DNA from 4 places in the Paenibacillus sp. CR_12 genome. Region 1 is predicted to be linked to each of the others. Evidence: riboswitches for the same ligand, from Rfam matches in the RefSeq annotation. Region 1 holds a riboswitch; each other region holds the start of a gene.
What was found. Region 1 has a riboswitch for cyclic di-AMP ahead of RB297_RS20265 (hypothetical protein). Riboswitches for the same ligand answer to the same signal wherever they lie in the genome.

Region 1 (4,774 bases):
GCATGTTCATCAGCCCGACGCCTTTTCCGCCAAAAACGGAATTCAGCATCATCAGGGACAACGGCGAAATCCCGCCGAGCGGCGTGAGCGTATCATGCATGTTGTTGACCGACCCGGTCGTGGCCGCAGTTGTCACCGTCGTAAACAGGGAGGATTGGGCGATCCCGAACCGGACCTCCTTGCCCTCCATGCTGCCTTGCGAGGCGTCGATGCCCAGCTGGTTTAATGCCGGGTTGCCGTTGGTTTCCGCGGCATAGTTCAAGGACAGGAAGCCGATAAACAAGGTCATCATTACCGAGAATATGATCCAGCCCTGCTTACGGCTCTTCGCGAACAAACCAAATGTGTAAGGAAGCGCCGCCCCGAGACTCCACATGGACAGAATCTCGATCACATTGGTCAGCGGGGACGGGTTCTCGAACGGATGCGCCGAGTTGGCCCCCATAAAACCGCCCCCATTGGTGCCCAGATGCTTGATCGATTCGAGCGCAGCCACCGGACCCACCGCTATTTGCTGCTCGCTTCCTTCCAGCGTCGTGACGCTGAGCGTAGGCTTCAGGGTCTGCGGCACCTGCAGCGCCACCAGCACCATCGCAATGATGAAAGCAGCCGGAATGAATACCCGGGTATGCGCCTTAACGAAGTCCTCAAAAAAGTTGCCGACGGTCGTGCCCTTGCTGGTCACCGCCCGGATAAAAGCAATCGCCACGCACAGCCCGGTCGCCGCGGACGTAAACATCATCATCGTAATGACGGCCATCTGGGCCAGATAAGACAATCCCGACTCCCCGCTGTAATGCTGAAGATTCGTATTGGTCATGAAGCTGATCATCGTATTGAACGACAAGATCGGTTCCATATGGCCGATGCCGTTCGGGTTCAGCGGCAGCACCTTCTGCAGCCGCAGAATCAAGTAGCCCGCCGCAACCAGCACGATATTCGTTAACACAAAGCTGACGGCATATCCTTTCCATGTCATCCCCTTGCGTTCTTTCAAGCCGATCAGAGCAAAGATCGGTTTCTCCGCCCAGGAGAACCATCTGTCCGTTCCATTGCTTTCATAACGAAACACCTGATATAGATAAGTTCCCAGCGGCTTGACCAGCAGCACTAGAACGAGTATAACGATGGCAATTTGTAAAATGCCCATGACGATGCCTTCCTCCTTCAGCCGTTTCCCTAGAATTTTTCAGGGTGAATCAGCGCATAAATCAAATAGAGAAAAATAAAAATCGTGAATATCAACATGATCATCACGGCTGATCAGCCTCCGGTTCCGAAACCACGCGCCCGCACCAGGACATAAACAGCATGAGCAGTCCGTAGGTTCCTCCCAAAATGAGCACCATAACTAAATCCTGCATGAATGTAACCTCCCCTAACTCTTGTGGCGTCAGTCCAAACGCTTAGCTCATAACGGATGCCATCAGAAAGGACACCTGATGATGATTCGTATGAAGCACCACATCGGCACCCAGCCCTTTGTATATCAAGCGCGGATTGCCGGAATGGGTGATCACGTAAATCGACTCCGAGGTCCATGTCCGGCAGATCCGCAAGTAGCGGCAGCACAGATTCAAGCTGCTTTCGAACAGAAACACCTTGCTGACGGGAAACTCGGGAATGATCCAGGTCTGCTCGTCTCTTGTATCAATCAAAATGATGGGTTTGCAGCCCAGTTCTCGCAGCCTCTGCTGCTCAGCCCGGTTGTTGGCTATAGCCGCAAACGGAACACGTTTGTGAATCAGCTGGCGGACGAATTCCTCCCCGGCCTTGTTCGGCGCGGATACCAGGATGAATTCCTGTGGTTTCTCCATCTTCGTTTCTCCTACTAAGGTCAGAAAGAGAAGGCAACAACAAAGAAGCCTGCGGAAAGAGAAGAACTCTTCCCGCAGGCTTCTTACAGGACACGGTGAAATACACCGTGGCCCAAGTCCACGACAATCGTTGCCTCTCTCGATACGCTTACGAGGTTAGCTGACGGATTCGGGCGTGAGAGTCGCCCTACCCATAGACCGTTATCTTGTCTACAGGATTCACCCCAGAGAGATCAGGTTCATCTCCCGACTGGTTCCCCCGTACCTTTTCCATTCAAGGACTCAGCGAAAATTAATAACGAGTAGCATGTTATTCTATTAGCCATTGACTTGTCATCCAGACTGGGCATAACAGCACAGCAACAGGAGGTTCACGCGGTGAGAGTCGCCTCTACCTTCAAATCTCAGCAAGGCCCATGGTGCCTTCGCCATCGATCCATAAAGGCTTAGGGGCAGCTCTCACACTGCCTTTAGACCTTCATGAAACGGCTGCCCGTATGCCTTGGTCGTTGATGACCGTCAATTCATAGTTCGTATCATACGTCCGGCCCCGCAGGATGTAAATGTGAGCAAAAACACATCTAGCGTTATGTCGAACAGGAACCAAGCAGTATTTCGTCTTTATCTTCCGAATACTGCTCTATACTATGTATTTCTCTTGTTTTCTCTTATTTATCGCAATCCAACGAGATACCGAGATTTTGCCACGATAATAGATGACACGGCCGATTGTACGCGTTTTCTTTTACCGTTTTCATCACATTTCGGAATCTATTCGTCCCATACGGTCATTTACTTTTCGTTTCCTCCGGCGTATGATTCATCCATCTATCCGAAACACGTGATACGCCGAGCTCCCGACAGACCGGGAGACGGGGGAACCAAAGTCACCAGTCTTCGATTGGTGAATGGGGTGAATCCGCTGCGCCTAGGATCGAAGGGCCCAGCGGTAGGGTGCTCTCAGTCCGAATCCGTCAGCTAACCTCGTAGGCGCGTTGTTGAGAGAGAATACCATCCAAGCTTTGGCATAGCGGCCGCTGAATTGGGGCTCTAACCATAAATAGGCCTGGAGAGCGGGGTTTCTCTGCTCACCAGGCCTATTTGCCGTGCATATAACATTCTTATAAAGGAGCGTAGATCAAATCATGACGAAACTCATCGAGGCAGCGCTTACACCCGTCATCGAAACCGCAGTGCCTGCATTAGGTGAAGAGACTATCGGCCATATGGAGATATTTCGTTTCGACCGAGGCTCGGCCGAACGCTTTATCCCATGGAGCGATCATGGCTGGAACTGCGGCTTGTTCAAAGTCAGCTGCAAAGACGCGGCAGGATATGTCGAATATGCCCTGCCAAGCACGAGAGAATTTTCGGACCTGGTCCGCTGGGCATCCGTCTTCTCAAGGCTGAGAGGCATGTCCGTGACTGAGGCCATTCGCTATGCCCGAAAGCAGCAGCAGTGGGGACCCGCACGGATGCAACTTGCTGTATCGGCCCTCGCCGATCTGGAGATCAACCTGCATCGGCACATCACCCGAGAGCGGTTAGGCGGACTGCCGCTGGAGCGCTCCTTCCTTATGAATTGCTCGGAGGCGTATTATCATTTCTAGGGGCAGCAGCTACAGAGAGCCACTGTCCCCGTTTCCTTTGGATTGGGCACTTCTAAGCAGCCTGATGTTTTTTGAAACCATGAAGAACCCCGTCAAAAAGCCACTTATTTCACCAGGCATTTTGACGGGGTTCTGCAATCGGATCCCGCTCACTTGAACATATTTTTGAGCACCATCATCAGGTTGGCCGGCTTCTCTGCCAACCTCCGGGTGAAATACGGGTACCACATCGTTCCATAGGGCAAATAACACCGGATACGGTAGCCGTCCTGCGCAAGCGCTGCTTGATCGTTCATCCGCAGTCCATACAGCATCTGAAATTCATAGTCCTGTTTGTCTATGCGGCTCTGCTCGGCAAATACCTTCACCCAGTCGATGATGTTGTCATCATGCGAGGCAATCGCGACGTAGGCTCCTTGGTCGAAATGCATTTTGACCAATTTCTTGTAGTTGTCAATGACCTCCCGCTTCTGCTGAAAGGCGATGGTTCCCGGCTCTTTGTACGCGCCCTTTACCAGCCGCAGATTAACGCCGGCCCTTAACAGATTCTTCACGTCCTCCTCCGTACGGAACAAGTAGGCCTGCATCACGGTCCCCACATTGGTCAGCCCCTCCTTATGAAGGCGGAGCGTCATATCGATGGTTGCCTGGGTATACGGCGAATCCTCCATGTCCAGGCGAACGAAGTTGCTGTGCTCTTTAGCCTTTCTTACCACCGACCTGATGTTTTCGTAAGCCTTCTCGGGGTTCAGGGCCATGCCCATTTGCGTCGGTTTCAAGGATACGTTCGATTGCACTTCGCGCCTCGCAATCCCTTCCACCAGCTTCAAATATTCCTCCCGGTACCCGGCCGCTTCATCCAGCGTCGTAATGCCCTCCCCTAAATGATCCAGCGTAACGAGAATGCCTTTCGCGTTCAGCCTCTCGATTTCGTCCAGCGCCTCATCCAAGGTATCGCCGGCAATGAATCGGCCAGCCAATTTCCGACCGTACTTGATAGACAGCCATTTCACGAGTTTATTGCCGGACACCGTCAGGATCACTTTACGGTACAGCTCGGTTCCGTCCATGCGCGCGCCCCCTTTGCAAGGTAAACCAAAATGCACTCTATCTAACTCATATGCAAAAATCATGACGGCATGCAGGAAGACATACATATTTAAATAGAGGTTTTCACCAGGAGATCCTAACCATGCCACCATGACGATCCGCAGATGGACCATTGGCCTGAAGCTTCGATTCATATCATGTTAAGGAGGGGCCTCCCCATGCGAGCACCTTTTCGGAACGAACCATTTATGGACTTCAACAACGAGTGGAACAACAAGTTATACGATGCGGCGTTAT
Region 2 (4,774 bases), on a different contig from region 1:
CCGGTCTTCGGTAAACCACTTCGGTTCCGGTATCCACTGCCATCTACATAAACACCTCTTTCCAGCACTAATTTCCGTTCGAGCGGAACCGCTGCAGAAAGCTCTGCAGCCGCTCGCTCTTCGGATGATCGAATATTTCCTCGGGTGTTCCTTGCTCAACGATCCTGCCGTCGGCTCCGAAGATGACCCGATCCGCGATTTCCTTCGCAAAATCCATCTCGTGCGTAATCAGCATCATGGCCATTTCGCCTTCTTCGGCGATTTCCCGGATCACCTCCAGCACCTCGCCGACCAGCTCGGGATCCAGCGCCGAGGTTACTTCGTCAAACACCATCACCTTCGGCCGCATGACCAGCGCTCTGGCGATGGCGACGCGCTGCTTCTGGCCTCCCGACAAATTGGACGGGTGCATCTTCAGCTTATCGGACAAACCGACCTTGCCCAGCATCGAGACGGCCCGCTCCTCCGCTTCCTCCTTGGACAACCCCAGCACCTTGCGCGGGGCTTCCGTCACGTTGCGAAGCACATTCATATGCGGGAACAGATTGAAGTGCTGGAAGACCATGCCGACGTTGCACCGCATCCGATGCAGATGCTTCTCGTTTGCCCGGACCAGCCTGCCCTTCTCCTCCATATGCCAGAGCAGCTCGCCATCGACCTCGATGGTCCCCTCGGTCGGCTCCTCCAGCGTCATCAGCATTCGGCCCATCGTCGTTTTGCCAGATCCGCTCGGTCCGATCACGGCCACCTTTTCTCCCGGCTTCATCTCCAGATCGATGCCCTTCAGCACCTGCAGGTCGCCATACGACTTGGTCACGCCCGCATATTTCACGATCGGCTGTGAGCCCGTAACGGGATTTCTTTCCCGCTGCGGCTTCTTCGCCTCTTCGGCCTGCTCATCGATTACAACGGCATTCAATAGACTCCCTCCTTATTTTCCACGCTGCAGATTCAAACGCTTCTCCAGCCTTTGCACCAGCAAAGACGCAATATAACTGATGATCAGGAACAGAATCCCGACCAGCGTGTACGGTTCGAAAGCGCGAAATGATTGCGACACGATATTTTTGGCCGTCAGCATCATCTCAACCAGCGTTATGGCGCATAGAATCGGCGTTTCCTTAAACATGACAATCAAATAATTGCCCAGCACCGGGATGATCGGCGGCACCGCTTGCGGCAGTATAATGCTCCGCCAGGTCTGGGATTTCGTGTAGTTCAGTGCGGTTGCGGCTTCCCACTGTCCTTTCGGCACCCCTTCAATGCCGGAACGGTACACCTCCGACAGATACGTGCTGTAATGCAGCCCCAGGCCGATGACCCCCGCATAGAAGGCCGGAATCGAAATGCCCGTCAGCAGCGGCAAGCTGTAATACAGGAAGAACACCTGTACCAGCAAGGGGGTATTGCGAATAAATTCTATGATTCCTTTGGTGATGAGCGACAAGGGCTTAAATGTACTCCGCGCGGCAAAGGCAAGCAGCAGTCCGATAATCAATGCCACCACAAAAGCACAGAGCGTGACCCATACCGTCATTTTTAATGCGCTCAGAAGCTGCGGCAGTATTTCAAACACATATTTCCAATCCCACATCCGCTACAGCCTCCCCGCGGTCAGTTTGCGCTCCAGCAGTCGAACCGCCATCGAGACGAGCGTGGCGATGACAAAATACATGAGGAGCAGCAGCACCAGAATCTCGGTGGTCCAAGAGATGTAATTGTTGCGGAGCACCATCGCCTGATACGTCAAATCCGCCATCGTGATGAAATAAACGAGCGAAGTGGATTTGATGAGTTCCACAAGTTGATTCCCGAACGGGGGAAGCATTCGCAGGGACGCTTGGGGTAGTATAACGTTCCACAGCCTCTGCCAAGGCTTCATGTTAAGCGCCACGGCAGCTTCCCACTGTCCTTTCGGAACGGCCAGCACCGCGCTGCGAACAATCTCGGAGCCGTATGCGCCGAAGTTAAGTCCGATCGCGAGGATCGCCGCCAGCATTTTCGGAAGCTCGATGCCGATGAACGGAAGGGCAAAATACAACCAGAAGAGCTGCACCAGCAAGGAGGTTCCCCGAAAGACTTCGACGTACACGGCGGTCGCCGTGCGGACGATCCACAGCTTCGACAGCCGGCACAACCCGGCTGCAAAGGACATCACGATAGCCAGGATGGCTGAAAAGAACGCGACGATAATCGTGATCTCTGCTCCTTTGAGCAGCGTCGGAAGAAAATCGATCCAAGAATTCGGCATGCTATTCCCCGCAGAGCGCAGCGGCCGTCATCTCACCCGGGAGCTCTTCTTCCGTGAACCCGAACTCTTGCAAAATTTCCAGCAGCTCGCCCGACTCCTTCATCTTTTCAAGCTCTGCATTATAAGCCTCCTGGAACTCGGTATCCGCTTGGCGGAAAGCCGTAGCCCCGTAACCGCGAACGCTTTCGCCGTCGATGACCGGCTGCTCGAAATCAGCCACGCGTTCGATGCTGTCGTCGCTGGCTGAATCCAGCATCGCCTGCAGGGACGGCCCCGTCATGGTAATCGCCTGCACCCGATCGGCCTGGAGGGCGCTGATCGCCGAAGCCTGGTCAGGGACCTGTACGATCCGGTCCGCAGGAATGCCCGATTTCTCCATGTAGCCGATTTCGACCGCGCCGGTCATGACGGCCACCTTGGCCTGCTCATTCTTGGCAATGTCCTCATAGCTTCCGAGATCCATCGGATTCCCTTGCTTTACCGCAAGGGCTTCCCCGATGCTGTACTCCGGATTCGCGAACAGGACGGCAGAGCAGCGGTCCGGATTAATGAACATGCCTGCCGTGATCAGATCAAACCGATCGGCCTGCAATCCGGCGACCAGCGAACCGAATTCCGTTAACTCCCCTCTCATCTCCTTGATGCCAAGACGCTCCAGAATAACGCGGGCAATCTCAACCGCCTCGCCCGTGAGCTCCCCATTGGCTTCTTTGTAGGCATACGGCTTCTCGTTCGCAAACCCTACGGTGATATATCCCTGCTCAATGGCTCGATCCAGCGTACTTCCTTTGTCGCCGCAAGCCGCGAGCAATACCACCATCATCACGGACAACACCAGCACAACCACTTTCTTCAAAACCTTCCACAACCTTTCGTAATAACTTTTCACTTTCTTAAAAAAACGGCATGACGAAATTATCCGTGTTAGCACATGTGTTAACTTGGATATATAGACGTTCAGATACCCTTGCATGGGACGAGGCTTCAGGGAAGATGATTCATCCGCTTCCTTGCGCGCTTTGACCCAATGCCGTCTGATCGATTCATTTCATTCCACATTTGCAGACGTTGCCCCTCCTCTGTAATTGAATGCAAAAAGACCACCAAACAGGGGATCTAGACATAGCTCCGCCAGCAGGGGGTCAAAAAATAGAGAAAAGGCCCCTATAGAGAATAAAGGGCCTTTTGTATGAACATCCATTATGTATGCAAGACCCATCCACTGCTGACGAGGTTAGCTGACGGACTCGGGTAAGATGGTACCCTACACTCGTGAATTCCAAGTGACTCGCCCCTGGTGAAACTGGTTCCCCCGCTTTCCGGAATATGTATGCCGGAAACTAAGCGTGTGTTCATGATAAAGGGAAGCTCAGGAAAAGTCAAACCCCTTTAACCGCTTTTTCTGGAAATTCAGAAGTAAAAAACACCGTTTTTGCAACGAAAATATCGGGCCTTTCGAACACCTTATTTAAGGCTGTCCATACACCGGATTGGTCATGGAATCCATGCTCCATTTTCCGCTATATAGCAGGCATTTGACGGGTCTTGCGGAAATCGTTCATGCCATATATGTTTTATGCCATGAATGAGCCCCGGATCAGGAAGTCTGCCCGTATGAAATACGGGACCGAAAAAAAATTTTGAAACACTCCATAATAAGTCTGATAACAACGCCTGGAATGACTTGAAAAAAAGCCCCGATGCTTAGCATCAGGGCTTTTCTCATCATACCGCGGTATAGCCGCCATCCACCAGCAGGCTCGTGCCCGTAATGAAGGAGGCATCTTCACTGGCGAGGAACAACACGGCTTTGGCCACTTTTTCCGGCTGTCCCAAACGGCCCATCGGATGAAGGCCGACCAGGTGCTGCGTGATCGCTTCCGTTCTTCCCTTGATCAGCGGCGTATCGATATATCCCGGACACACGGCATTGATTCGGATTCCTTTGGAGGCATAGTCTGCGCTGAGCGACTGGGTTAACAGCTTGACGCCTCCCTTAGCCGAAGCATAGGCGGTTACCCCTGCTTTTCCGACATGGCTATGGATCGAGCCGCAGTTTACGATTGCCCCTCCGGTTCCTTGGGACAGCATTTGCTGAATAACATATTTATCGCACAGGAAGACCCCTGTCAGATTAATATCAATCGTTCTCTGCCAGTTATCCATCGTTAACTGATCGGCAGGAGCATCATGGGCTATGCCTGCATTGGCAAACAATACATCGACATGGCCAAAATGCTGCACCGTCTGATTCACCATATTCGCGACTTCCTGCTCTTGGGTTACATCCGTTTTGACGAACAGCGCTTCAAAGCCGGCTCCTCTCAATTCGTCGGAAACCGCTTGGCCCTGGTCGGAATAATCCGCGATAACGACCTTGGCCCCCTCTTTTGCAAAAAGTCTGACTGCCGCTTCGCCAATCCCGCTGGCGCCCCCCGTCACGATGACAACCTTGGAATCAAATTTCATGCGTTGATCACTCCTATGTTGTAAATTCATCAACCGGCTATCCATTCATGTAGA
Region 3 (4,774 bases), on a different contig from region 1:
ACCAGCGGATTGCTGCAATAGACGAAGAGCGACTTAATCGGCTGTTCGGTCATGGCAAGCGCTTCGCCGATCCGGTTCATGTTAATGGTGCGCGCTTCGGGATTCGGCCGGAGATCGGGACGCTCAAGCGCGTCGCTATCCATGCTGTTGTAACCGCCGTTCGACTTGGCGGCCCCTCCGCCCCGCTTCAGCCATTGTCCGGTCAAAGCGGGAAGCGCGGCAATGCTGCGCACCGTCAAGCCGCCGTTGTCGTGATGCTGAAGACCGTTGCCGATATGGATGTAGGAGGTATCGGCCCGGCCGTAGAGCTCGGCCAATTTCTCGATATCCTCGATCGAGATGCCGGTAATGGAAGAAACGTGCTCCGGCGTGTATTCTTTGGCGTGCTCGCGCAAGGCTTCATGACCAATCGTATACTTGCGGAGGAATTCCTCATTTACCATGCCGTCACGGAACATGATGTGCATGAGGCCGACGGCCAGCGCCGCATCCGTGCCTGGATACAGCGGAATGAACCAGTCCGCCCATTGCCCCGTCTGGTTCTTGTGGACATCGATCACAACGACCTTGGCACCGGCTTTGCGCGCTTTCTCTGCAATCACCATCTGGTGCATATTGGTGCTGACGATGTTGCCGCCCCAGACGAGGATGACGTCGGCTCGTACGGTGTCCTCCGGAACGGTTCCCCCATTAAACCCCATCACGGATTTCCAGCCCTCATTGCCCGCGGAATTGCAGATCGACTGCTTCAGGCGGCTGGCACCCAGCCTGTTGAAGAACCTGCGGTCCATGCCGTCGACGCTCAATATCCCCATATTGCCGTAGAAGCTGTAGGGCAGGATGCTCTCGGAGCCGTGTTCCTCGATCAAGCCCTTATAGCGTCCGGCTATCTCCTGAATGGCTTCGTCCCAGCTGATCCGCTCGAAGGCGCCCTCTCCCTTGGGACCTACTCTTCGCAGCGGATAGAGCACGCGTTCCGGATGGTACACCCGGTGTGCCATATTACGGACTTTATTGCAGATGGCTCCCTGCGTAATCGGATGCTCCGGATTACCGGTCACCTTGACGATTTTTCCGTTCTCTTTATGCAGCAGCAGGCCGCATGTATCGGGACAATCCAACGGACATACCGCCGGAAATACGCCGTTTTCCTGATGAATCATCGCTTGAGTCATTTCGTGCTTCCCCCTTTTGCTCGGCTGCATCATATCCCATTATCTTAAAAGAAAATCGGGGTTCCAGTAAAGTCATACATTTTTTTCTAATCAGGTGATTCACTTTTCTTCCCCCCGGGTATATTCCTATCAAGAGCAAAGAAGAGGAACCCAGACCCTTTCTCTTCCTTGCCGAATCATGGACCACTCCCAAAAAAATTCGCCATGCCAGTGTCTCCTCCCCCGAGACCGGCATGGCGAATTTGTTTATATGGCATCCTCCCAGTGACCGATGTTCCCCGCGACTAACCTTCCATATTATAGAAACTCGTGATTTTCGCAGAAAACATGCAAAATAAAAAGCCTGTCAAAGCCACGTCATTATGTAAGCGCTTATCTGTCATTTTTTATAAATAATTTTGTTCGAATGCTCGTTGGAGGATGTTTTACAAACGATTGGAGCAGGCGTAATATACTATTCAGCTTCGAAAACATTCTTCATATTCACATGACATTCGCTTAATTTCCTTGATGGAAAGCGGGGGAACCAACCGTATGGAAGGATACCTATAGGATCCTTCAACCATACTAAGGGGTGAATCCTGATTCCATCGCGTACGTACGCCGCGATGGAATCAGGTAGGGCGACTCTCACCGCCCGAATCCGACAGCTAACCTCGTCAGCGTTGATCGGGAGGGTTGTGAACTTGTGATCAAACACAGGGTTCTACCCTGTGTTTTTTGTTTGCCAAAAATCAGCATAGGAAGGGTGACCGCTCCTATGTCCAGCATATAAAAAACACCGATAGAAGTCCGTTCAGGGAGCTTCTACCATGAACTTAATCTTAAGCGGCGGTGAAAAACAACCATGTTATCCTCAATCAAGCGCTTCCTCATCGGAAGACCGCTTAAATCGACGGAATTAGGCGAACAAAAGCTGAATAAAACCAAGGCGCTGGCCATCCTGTCATCCGATGCGCTATCGTCCGTGGCCTATGGCCCGGAACAAATCCTCATTGTGTTGATGACCGTCGGGGCAGCTGCCTATTGGTATTCCATACCGATTGCCGTCGGCGTCCTGGTCTTGTTGCTGGCACTTATCCTGTCGTACAGACAAATTATTTTCTCCTATCCGCACGGCGGCGGCGCATATGTCGTGTCCAAACGGAATTTGGGCATGTACCCGGGGCTGGTTGCCGGCGGTTCCTTGCTCGTGGACTATATCCTGACGGTTGCGGTCAGCGTGTCGGCCGGGACGGATGCGATCACGTCGGCTTTTCCGGAATTGCATGCCTATAATCTGCCGATTTCCATCGTGTTCGTTCTATGCTTGACCGTATTGAATTTAAGAGGGGTTACGGAGTCGGCCTCCATACTGGCTTATCCGGTTTACCTGTTCGTGCTTGCGTTATTCATCCTGATCGGGGTAGGGATATTCAACATTGCCACAGGCCATGCGTCTCCGGAGCTTCATACGCCGATCGGCACGCCCGTAGCCGGGCTGAGCTTGTTTCTGCTCCTGCGCGCATTTGCCTCGGGCAGCTCCGCCCTGACCGGCGTGGAGGCGATTTCCAATGCCATTCCGAATTTCAAAGACCCGGCCCCGAATAACGCGGCCAAAACTCTGGTGGCGATGGGGTCGCTGCTGGCCCTGTTATTTTCGGGCATCGTTTTCCTGGCTTATTACTATGGGGTCAGTCCCAGCGAACAAGTCACGGTCGTTTCCCAAATTGCCGAGCACACCTTCGGGCGAAATGCGCTTTATTACTTCATACAAGGGACAACGGCCTTAATTCTGATCCTTGCCGCCAACACGGGGTATTCCGCTTTTCCCCTGCTTGCCGTCAATCTGGCGAAGGATAAGTTCATTCCTAGAATGTTCACCGTCCGCGGCGACCGTCTGGGATACTCGAACGGAATCATTATTCTTGGATTTTTCTCCATTCTGCTGCTGCTGGCTTTTGAAGGCAAAACCGAGCATCTGATTCCGCTCTATGCCGTCGGCGTGTTTATCCCGTTTACCCTCTCCCAGACGGGGATGATGGTGAAATGGATTCGCGAAAAGCCCGAAGGCTGGATCGTCAAACTGATCATTAACACCACCGGCGCATGCATCAGCTTTATCGTGACCATGATCTTCTTCTTTACGAAATTCGCCCAGGTGTGGACCGTGCTGATATTCCTGCCGCTGATCATCTGGATTTTCACCCGGATCCGCAAGCATTACGAGGCGGTAGCGGACCAGCTCCGGATTACGACCTGCGAGCCGGTTAAGCCGATTGAGGGGAATGTCATCATCCTGCCTGTGGCAGGAATCACGCATGTGGTGGAGAACTCGCTGAATTACGCCAAATCGCTGGGAGCGGGCCAAATCATCGCGGTGTACGTGCCGTTCGAGCGGGAGGAGGAAGTCGCCTTCCAGGAAAAATGGAAAAAGTGGCAGCCGGACATCCGGCTGGTAACGCTGCACTCGCCTTATCGGAGCATCATTCAGCCGCTGACGAAATTCATCGATACCGTGCAGCGCAAGGCCAGCGAATCCGACTATCAGGTTACCGTCGTCATTCCGCAGTTCATCCCAAAGAAGGGCTGGCATAATTTCCTGCACAATCAATCCAGCCTGCTCATCCGGGCACATCTCCTGTATCGGAGAGACGTGATCATCACGACGGTTCCCTACCATTTAAAAAAATAGCGGGCTTGTTCCCTGCTTGATTCATTACTGGGGACAGCCTCGCCCATCACGACAAAAAGCTGCGATCAACCGCTGCCTTTCATCAAGGACGGTTGAACGCAGCTTTTTCTTTAAGCCAGACGCTCGCCAGGCTTCCGGCATTAGGAAACATTCTGCGCCGAATGAACCTGTTGAGGAGCGCCGGCCGATGGCACATGCGTCTGCTCGCCGCGCGGAGCGGCTGCGGCCTGTTTCTCCTGCTTTAAATAAACGGTTCCGTATGTCGCTCCCACAAATAACGCGCCGCCAACGAAATTGCCCAGCCATACCGGAATGAAGTTCATCAGATACTCGCCCCAGCTGTAATAGCCTTCAAAAATCGCGGCCGGGATGAGAAACATGTTGGCCACCACGTGCTGAAACCCGATGGCGACAAACGCCATGGTCGGAAACCAGATCCCGAGAATTTTGCCGCTCATCTGATCCGATCCGTAGGACAGCCATACGGCGAGGGCTACGAGCCAGTTGCACCCGATGCCCGACAGGAAGGCTTGCAGGAAGCTGTCGTCCAGCTTATGCCCGGCCATATCCACCAGTTTCTCCAGGTAAACGCCGCTGCCTGTCAGACCGGTCACATGGCCGAAGAAGTAAGCGACGAATAACGCTCCCAACATATTGCTGACCGTGACAAGCGCTAAATTTCGCATCATCTCCTTCGTGGAAACTCTCCTCTTGAATCTGGCCAAGGACACGGCCATCATGTTGCCCGTCAGCAGCTCCCCGCCTGCAAGCAGGACAAGAATCAATCCCACGGGGAATACCGCCGCGCCTATAAAACCGGCAATCCCTCCCCATTCCGGAGACGCTCCGGCAATCACGCGTATGTCAAGCAAAAAGCCGAGCGCAATAAATGCCCCCGCAAGGAATCCTAATATCATCACGTTTA
Region 4 (4,774 bases), on a different contig from region 1:
CGACCGAATCTTGCGGATGCTGCGGCCGTACCGCGATCGGGTCGTCGTGAAGGAATCGGGCATGCACGCGGTGGAGGATTATCTCATGTCGCGGTATCAGATGTACTGGCAGGTGTATTTTCATCCCGTCACCCGAAGCTCCGAAATCATCCTGCGCCAAATCTTTCGCCGGGCCAAGGAGCTGCATGACCGTGGATATGCTTTCCGTTTCATGATCGAACCGCTGCCTGCGTTGTTTTCGGGGAATATCGGCGTGAAACAATACCTGCGTCTTGATGAAGCCTTGATTCAAACGGCCTTTCTGCAATGGACGGAGGAGGAAGACCCGCTTCTTAGCGAATTATGCGGCCGTTTCATGCACCGAAAGCTCTACAAATACGTAGAAATCGACAACATCGATCTGGAAACCATCGACGGGATCCGCCAAGCGTTCCGCGCGGTGGGGCTGCATCCGGAATATGACCTGGAGATTGATTTTCCAACGGATCTTCCTTATGATAAGGTTCATTCCGATATGCCGCTTAACGAGAAACAGATTCTCCTTCTGGACCGGCATGACGAGCTGAGGGAAATCTCGGAGGTATCCGATATCGTACGCTCGATCAGCGGCATTCATAAAGGGCGGTACCATCTTTATTATCCGGAGGAGAAGGTGGGCCCGCTCCTGGGTCAAATGCCGGAGACGATAGCCGACGTTTTCAAACAACAGCATTAAATCAGGCAAAACAGGACAACCGTTAATCCCCTTGCATTCAACCAACTAATGGAAAATAGACGACATAGAAACGACAGGAAGGAGAGTGTGGATAGTATGCTGTTCGACACGCACACTCATATGGACGCTCCCCAATTCGACGAAGACCGGGAAGCTGCAATTCAGCGGGCGCTTGAAGCCGGCGTTACGCGGATGATCAATATCGGATTTAACCGGGAGACGATCCCGACCACGATGAAGCTGGCTGAGACTTATGATTTTATATATGCAGCGGTAGGCTGGCATCCTGTAGATGCGATCACCATGGAGGATCAGGACCTGGATTGGATCGCCTCTTTATGCAGTCACGATAAAGTGGTGGCAATCGGGGAGATCGGCTTGGACTATCATTGGGATACGTCCCCCAAGGAAGTGCAGCACCGCGTGCTTCGGCGCCAGATCGGGCTTGCCCGGGAATTGAACATGCCCATTGTCATTCATAACCGGGATGCGCATGAAGATATCGTTAACATTTTGCGTGAGGAAAAAGCCTCCGAGGTCGGCGGTGTCATGCATTCCTTCTCCGGAAGCTGGGAAACGGCCAAAATGTGCCTGGATATGGGATTCCATATCTCGTTTGGGGGGCCGATTACGTTCAAGAATGCGAAGCAGCCCAAAGAGGTTTTGGCAAAGGTTCCGCTTGATCGATTATTGATCGAAACGGACGCGCCTTACCTGACACCTCATCCCTTCCGCGGGAAACGAAATGAGACCGCATATGTAAAATTGGTGGCGGAGGCGGCGGCCGAAATTAGAGGGTTGTCCTATGAGGAATTGGCCCAAATTACCACCAAAAATGCGCTGGAACGATTTGGTATTTAACGAAAACAAGAGCAAAAGCCATGAAAAAGGGAGCATTTTCGATTAATTAAAGTTTTTTAATCAGAAAAGGCGTTGATATTACAATATTTTAACCTTTTACTTGAGAAAATGTGGTTGAATGTCGCTTTACAACCTGCATACAAACAGGATATCATCTTTTCAGTGATAAGAAGCTGCGATGTGCAGATCGCAGCCGAATATTTCATGAACCGTCTCGCTTAATCTCCGAAATTCTGGAGAACGGGGGAACCGATACTGCGGTGCATACTGGTCTGGATGCACGAAGCTGTATTTGATTTCTTTTTCGGGTCTTTGGGGTGAATTTGAAGGATCTCGCCATGAGCGGGCATCCGGATATAGGGCGTCTCTCTTACGTCCGAACCCGACAGCTAACTCCGTAAGCGAAATAAGAGGGGAAATCTCGTGCATACCATTTCCATGATTTCATTCATCAGGAAGCCACGTTAGAGCCTCTAGTACTCTTTCAATGGCTTCTTTTATTTTTGAATAATGGAGACGGGTCCATCATACTCTTGGTAAACAGGAGGTGATGGCAGATGGACGGAAGACGGGAATTGACGCAGGGTGTAGATAGATAGCAGGGCGCCCTGTGAGAAAAATTGCTATAGTCACGTCAAATGCATTCATGCGTTTACCTAGACGGCGGGACTATGAAGGAGGATGGAATAGTGGGCATTTTTCAACCTGAAGAAACCCATGAATCACAATCATCCAGCATGTCTTACGCATTGAGATGGAAGCATGACAATTTGCGTCAACTGATGTTGCTCGGCGCCATGGGTGCCGTTACGGTATCACTTCTCATATCGTTGGTTGTACATGACCAGGCAGGCAAGGAAGTTCAGCTTGTCGTCGACGGCCGGGTCACTACGGTGGAAACACGTGGATCGTTGCTGCAGGAATTGCTGGATGAGCAAGCGATCACGTTGAGTCCCCAAGATCAAATTTCGATGCCCCTGAACGGCGCAATCCGGGACGGAGACCGAATTATTATTGACAGAGCTATTCCAGTCAACGTTACGGTAGGCAGCAAAACCAAAACCATATTTACATCCCAGGATACAGTTGATCATGTACTCAAAGAGGCTGGCGTTACGATCCAGGGTGAAGATATAGTACAACCGTCGCAAGACACGAAGCTGACCAGCAATATGAATATCCATGTCGTTCGCGTCACGAAGCAAAAAGTTAAGGAAACGGAAGACCGCGAATTCCGCGTGATCAAGACGGCCGATCCATCGCTTGAAAAGGGCGATAACCGCGTCATTCAGCGGGGCGAGTCTGGTCTTATGGTGAACCATTACGAGAAGGTCTACCACAATGGCAAGCTGGTTTCCAAGACGAAGGTCTCCCAACAAATCGAACGCAGAACGAAGGATAAAATCATTGCCGTAGGCACGAAAAAAGTGGAGAAGCCTGTTATCGTCCAGGCGGCAGCCACCGATGTAAAAGCTACACCGGCTAAATTGTCCGGCACGAAAAAAGTAACGACCGCCAAGGCTGTTGAGAACAACGTGGTTTCCCGCGCAGGCGTTGATTTTAAATACAAGAAGGTATTGAACAACGTGTCGATGACCGCGTATTCCGCCGAACAGCAAGGAATCGGTACGCGTACCGCATCCGGCACACGCGTTACGGAAGGTCGCACCATCGCCGTTGATCCTAATATCATCCCGATCGGATGGTGGGTTTACATCGAAGGCATCGGCTTCCGCCGTGCTGAAGATACGGGCGGCGCCATCAAAGGCAACAAAATCGATGTCTATTACGATTCGTTGAAATCGGCCATGAATTTCGGCCGGAAGAGCGGCCGCACCGTTTACGTGATCGGTCCGGTTAAACCTGAATTGAACTAGACGCATGAATTCCAATTTACTTTGCCATTCTAATGCTATACTATTTAGCTTATAATATATGATGATCAAGAAGAGGGAATATTTCCTCTTCTTTTGTTTTGTTAAGACCGGAGTAATCAAGGCTAAACGGGTTGAGCCTTAACATTGTACAGGCCTGCTCTGCTTGGGAAGGAAGAGAACGAACGCATGATTAAAGAAGTGATTGTCGTGGAAGGCAGGGACGATACCGTTGCCATTAAACGGGCCGTAGAAGCCGACACGATCGAAACCGGCGGTTCAGCGATCAACAAACAAATCCTGAAGCGCATAGCGCTTGCCCAGGAGCGCAGAGGCGTTATCATATTGACGGATCCTGACCATGCGGGTGAACGAATCCGCAAAATCGTGGATCAGGGCGTACCCGGCTGCAAGCACGCCTTCATTCCGGAAGCGGATGCTACCCGGAAAGGGGATATCGGCGTGGAGAATGCCTCGCCAGAGGCGATCCGGCGGGCGCTGGAGCGGGTTCACACGTCTTTTGAGGGTGGAGAGAGCCTGATCAGTTTGGAGGATATGCTGGAGGCAGGATTATCGGCTCACCCGGAGGCTGCGGCAAGACGGATGGCGATGGGTAATCTGCTGGGCATCGGATACTGCAACAGCAAGCAGTTCCATAAACGATTGGCCATGTTTCAAATATCGCGGGAAGAATTTCTGGCAGCACTTGCACAGCTGGAAGAAGGGGGCGTTTAGCTAATGAGTCGGATCGAGGATATATCAACACCAAGACGGACGAAGGAGATCATCTCGCGCCATGGATTCTCCTTCAAGAAGAGTCTGGGCCAGAACTTTCTCATCGATCAGAATATTTTGTATAAAATCGTGGAAGCTGCAGGACTGGATGAAGATAAAGGCGCGCTCGAGATCGGACCTGGCATCGGTGCACTGACGGAGAAGCTGGCACAGACGGCAGGAACCGTCACCGCGGTCGAAATCGATCAGCGCCTGATTCCCATCCTAAGGGAAGTCCTGGAGCCCTACGGGAACGTGAGGGTTCATCATGGGGATGTGCTGAAGGTGGATCTTCATGAGCTGTTCCGTCAGGATTTCGCGGACGTATCGAAGGTAAGCGTGGTTGCCAATCTGCCGTATTACGTGACGACGCCGATTCTCATGAAGCTGCTGGAGGAGAAGCTGCCGCTGGAGAACATCGTGGTGATGATTCAGAAGGAAGTGGCCGAACGGATGGCCGCTGCACCGGGAAGCAAGGATTACGGAAGTCTCAGCATTGCCGTTCAATACTACAGCGAGCCTAAGCTGGTCTGCATCGTGCCGCACACGG

Region 2: another riboswitch for cyclic di-AMP. It lies ahead of ehuB (ectoine/hydroxyectoine ABC transporter substrate-binding protein EhuB); the one in region 1 lies ahead of RB297_RS20265 (hypothetical protein).
Region 3: another riboswitch for cyclic di-AMP. It lies ahead of RB297_RS22590 (APC family permease); the one in region 1 lies ahead of RB297_RS20265 (hypothetical protein).
Region 4: another riboswitch for cyclic di-AMP. It lies ahead of RB297_RS30525 (resuscitation-promoting factor); the one in region 1 lies ahead of RB297_RS20265 (hypothetical protein).

What each region holds. Positions count from the first base shown of each region.
Region 1 is NZ_JAVFHO010000005.1:326,495-331,268, forward strand. It holds gene kdpA (potassium-transporting ATPase subunit KdpA) at 1-1,150, opposite strand, end outside; gene RB297_RS20260 (potassium-transporting ATPase subunit F) at 1,180-1,254, opposite strand; gene RB297_RS20265 (hypothetical protein) at 1,407-1,817, opposite strand; cyclic di-AMP (ydaO/yuaA leader) riboswitch at 1,947-2,115, opposite strand; cyclic di-AMP (ydaO/yuaA leader) riboswitch at 2,655-2,827, shown strand; gene RB297_RS20270 (hypothetical protein) at 2,963-3,427, shown strand; gene RB297_RS20275 (proline dehydrogenase family protein) at 3,577-4,497, opposite strand; gene pruA (L-glutamate gamma-semialdehyde dehydrogenase) at 4,696-4,774, shown strand, end outside.
Region 2 is NZ_JAVFHO010000009.1:162,583-167,356, forward strand. It holds gene ectA (diaminobutyrate acetyltransferase) at 1-43, opposite strand, end outside; gene ehuA (ectoine/hydroxyectoine ABC transporter ATP-binding protein EhuA) at 68-919, opposite strand; gene ehuD (ectoine/hydroxyectoine ABC transporter permease subunit EhuD) at 932-1,594, opposite strand; gene ehuC (ectoine/hydroxyectoine ABC transporter permease subunit EhuC) at 1,598-2,251, opposite strand; gene ehuB (ectoine/hydroxyectoine ABC transporter substrate-binding protein EhuB) at 2,253-3,107, opposite strand; cyclic di-AMP (ydaO/yuaA leader) riboswitch at 3,462-3,608, opposite strand; gene RB297_RS26535 (SDR family NAD(P)-dependent oxidoreductase) at 3,977-4,720, opposite strand.
Region 3 is NZ_JAVFHO010000006.1:212,218-216,991, forward strand. It holds gene RB297_RS22585 (molybdopterin-containing oxidoreductase family protein) at 1-1,175, opposite strand, end outside; cyclic di-AMP (ydaO/yuaA leader) riboswitch at 1,661-1,856, shown strand; gene RB297_RS22590 (APC family permease) at 2,023-3,849, shown strand; gene RB297_RS22595 (formate/nitrite transporter family protein) at 3,990-4,774, opposite strand, start outside.
Region 4 is NZ_JAVFHO010000015.1:11,132-15,905, forward strand. It holds gene RB297_RS30515 (HD domain-containing protein) at 1-715, shown strand, start outside; gene RB297_RS30520 (TatD family hydrolase) at 812-1,576, shown strand; cyclic di-AMP (ydaO/yuaA leader) riboswitch at 1,782-1,996, shown strand; gene RB297_RS30525 (resuscitation-promoting factor) at 2,266-3,453, shown strand; gene rnmV (ribonuclease M5) at 3,640-4,185, shown strand; gene rsmA (16S rRNA (adenine(1518)-N(6)/adenine(1519)-N(6))-dimethyltransferase RsmA) at 4,189-4,774, shown strand, end outside.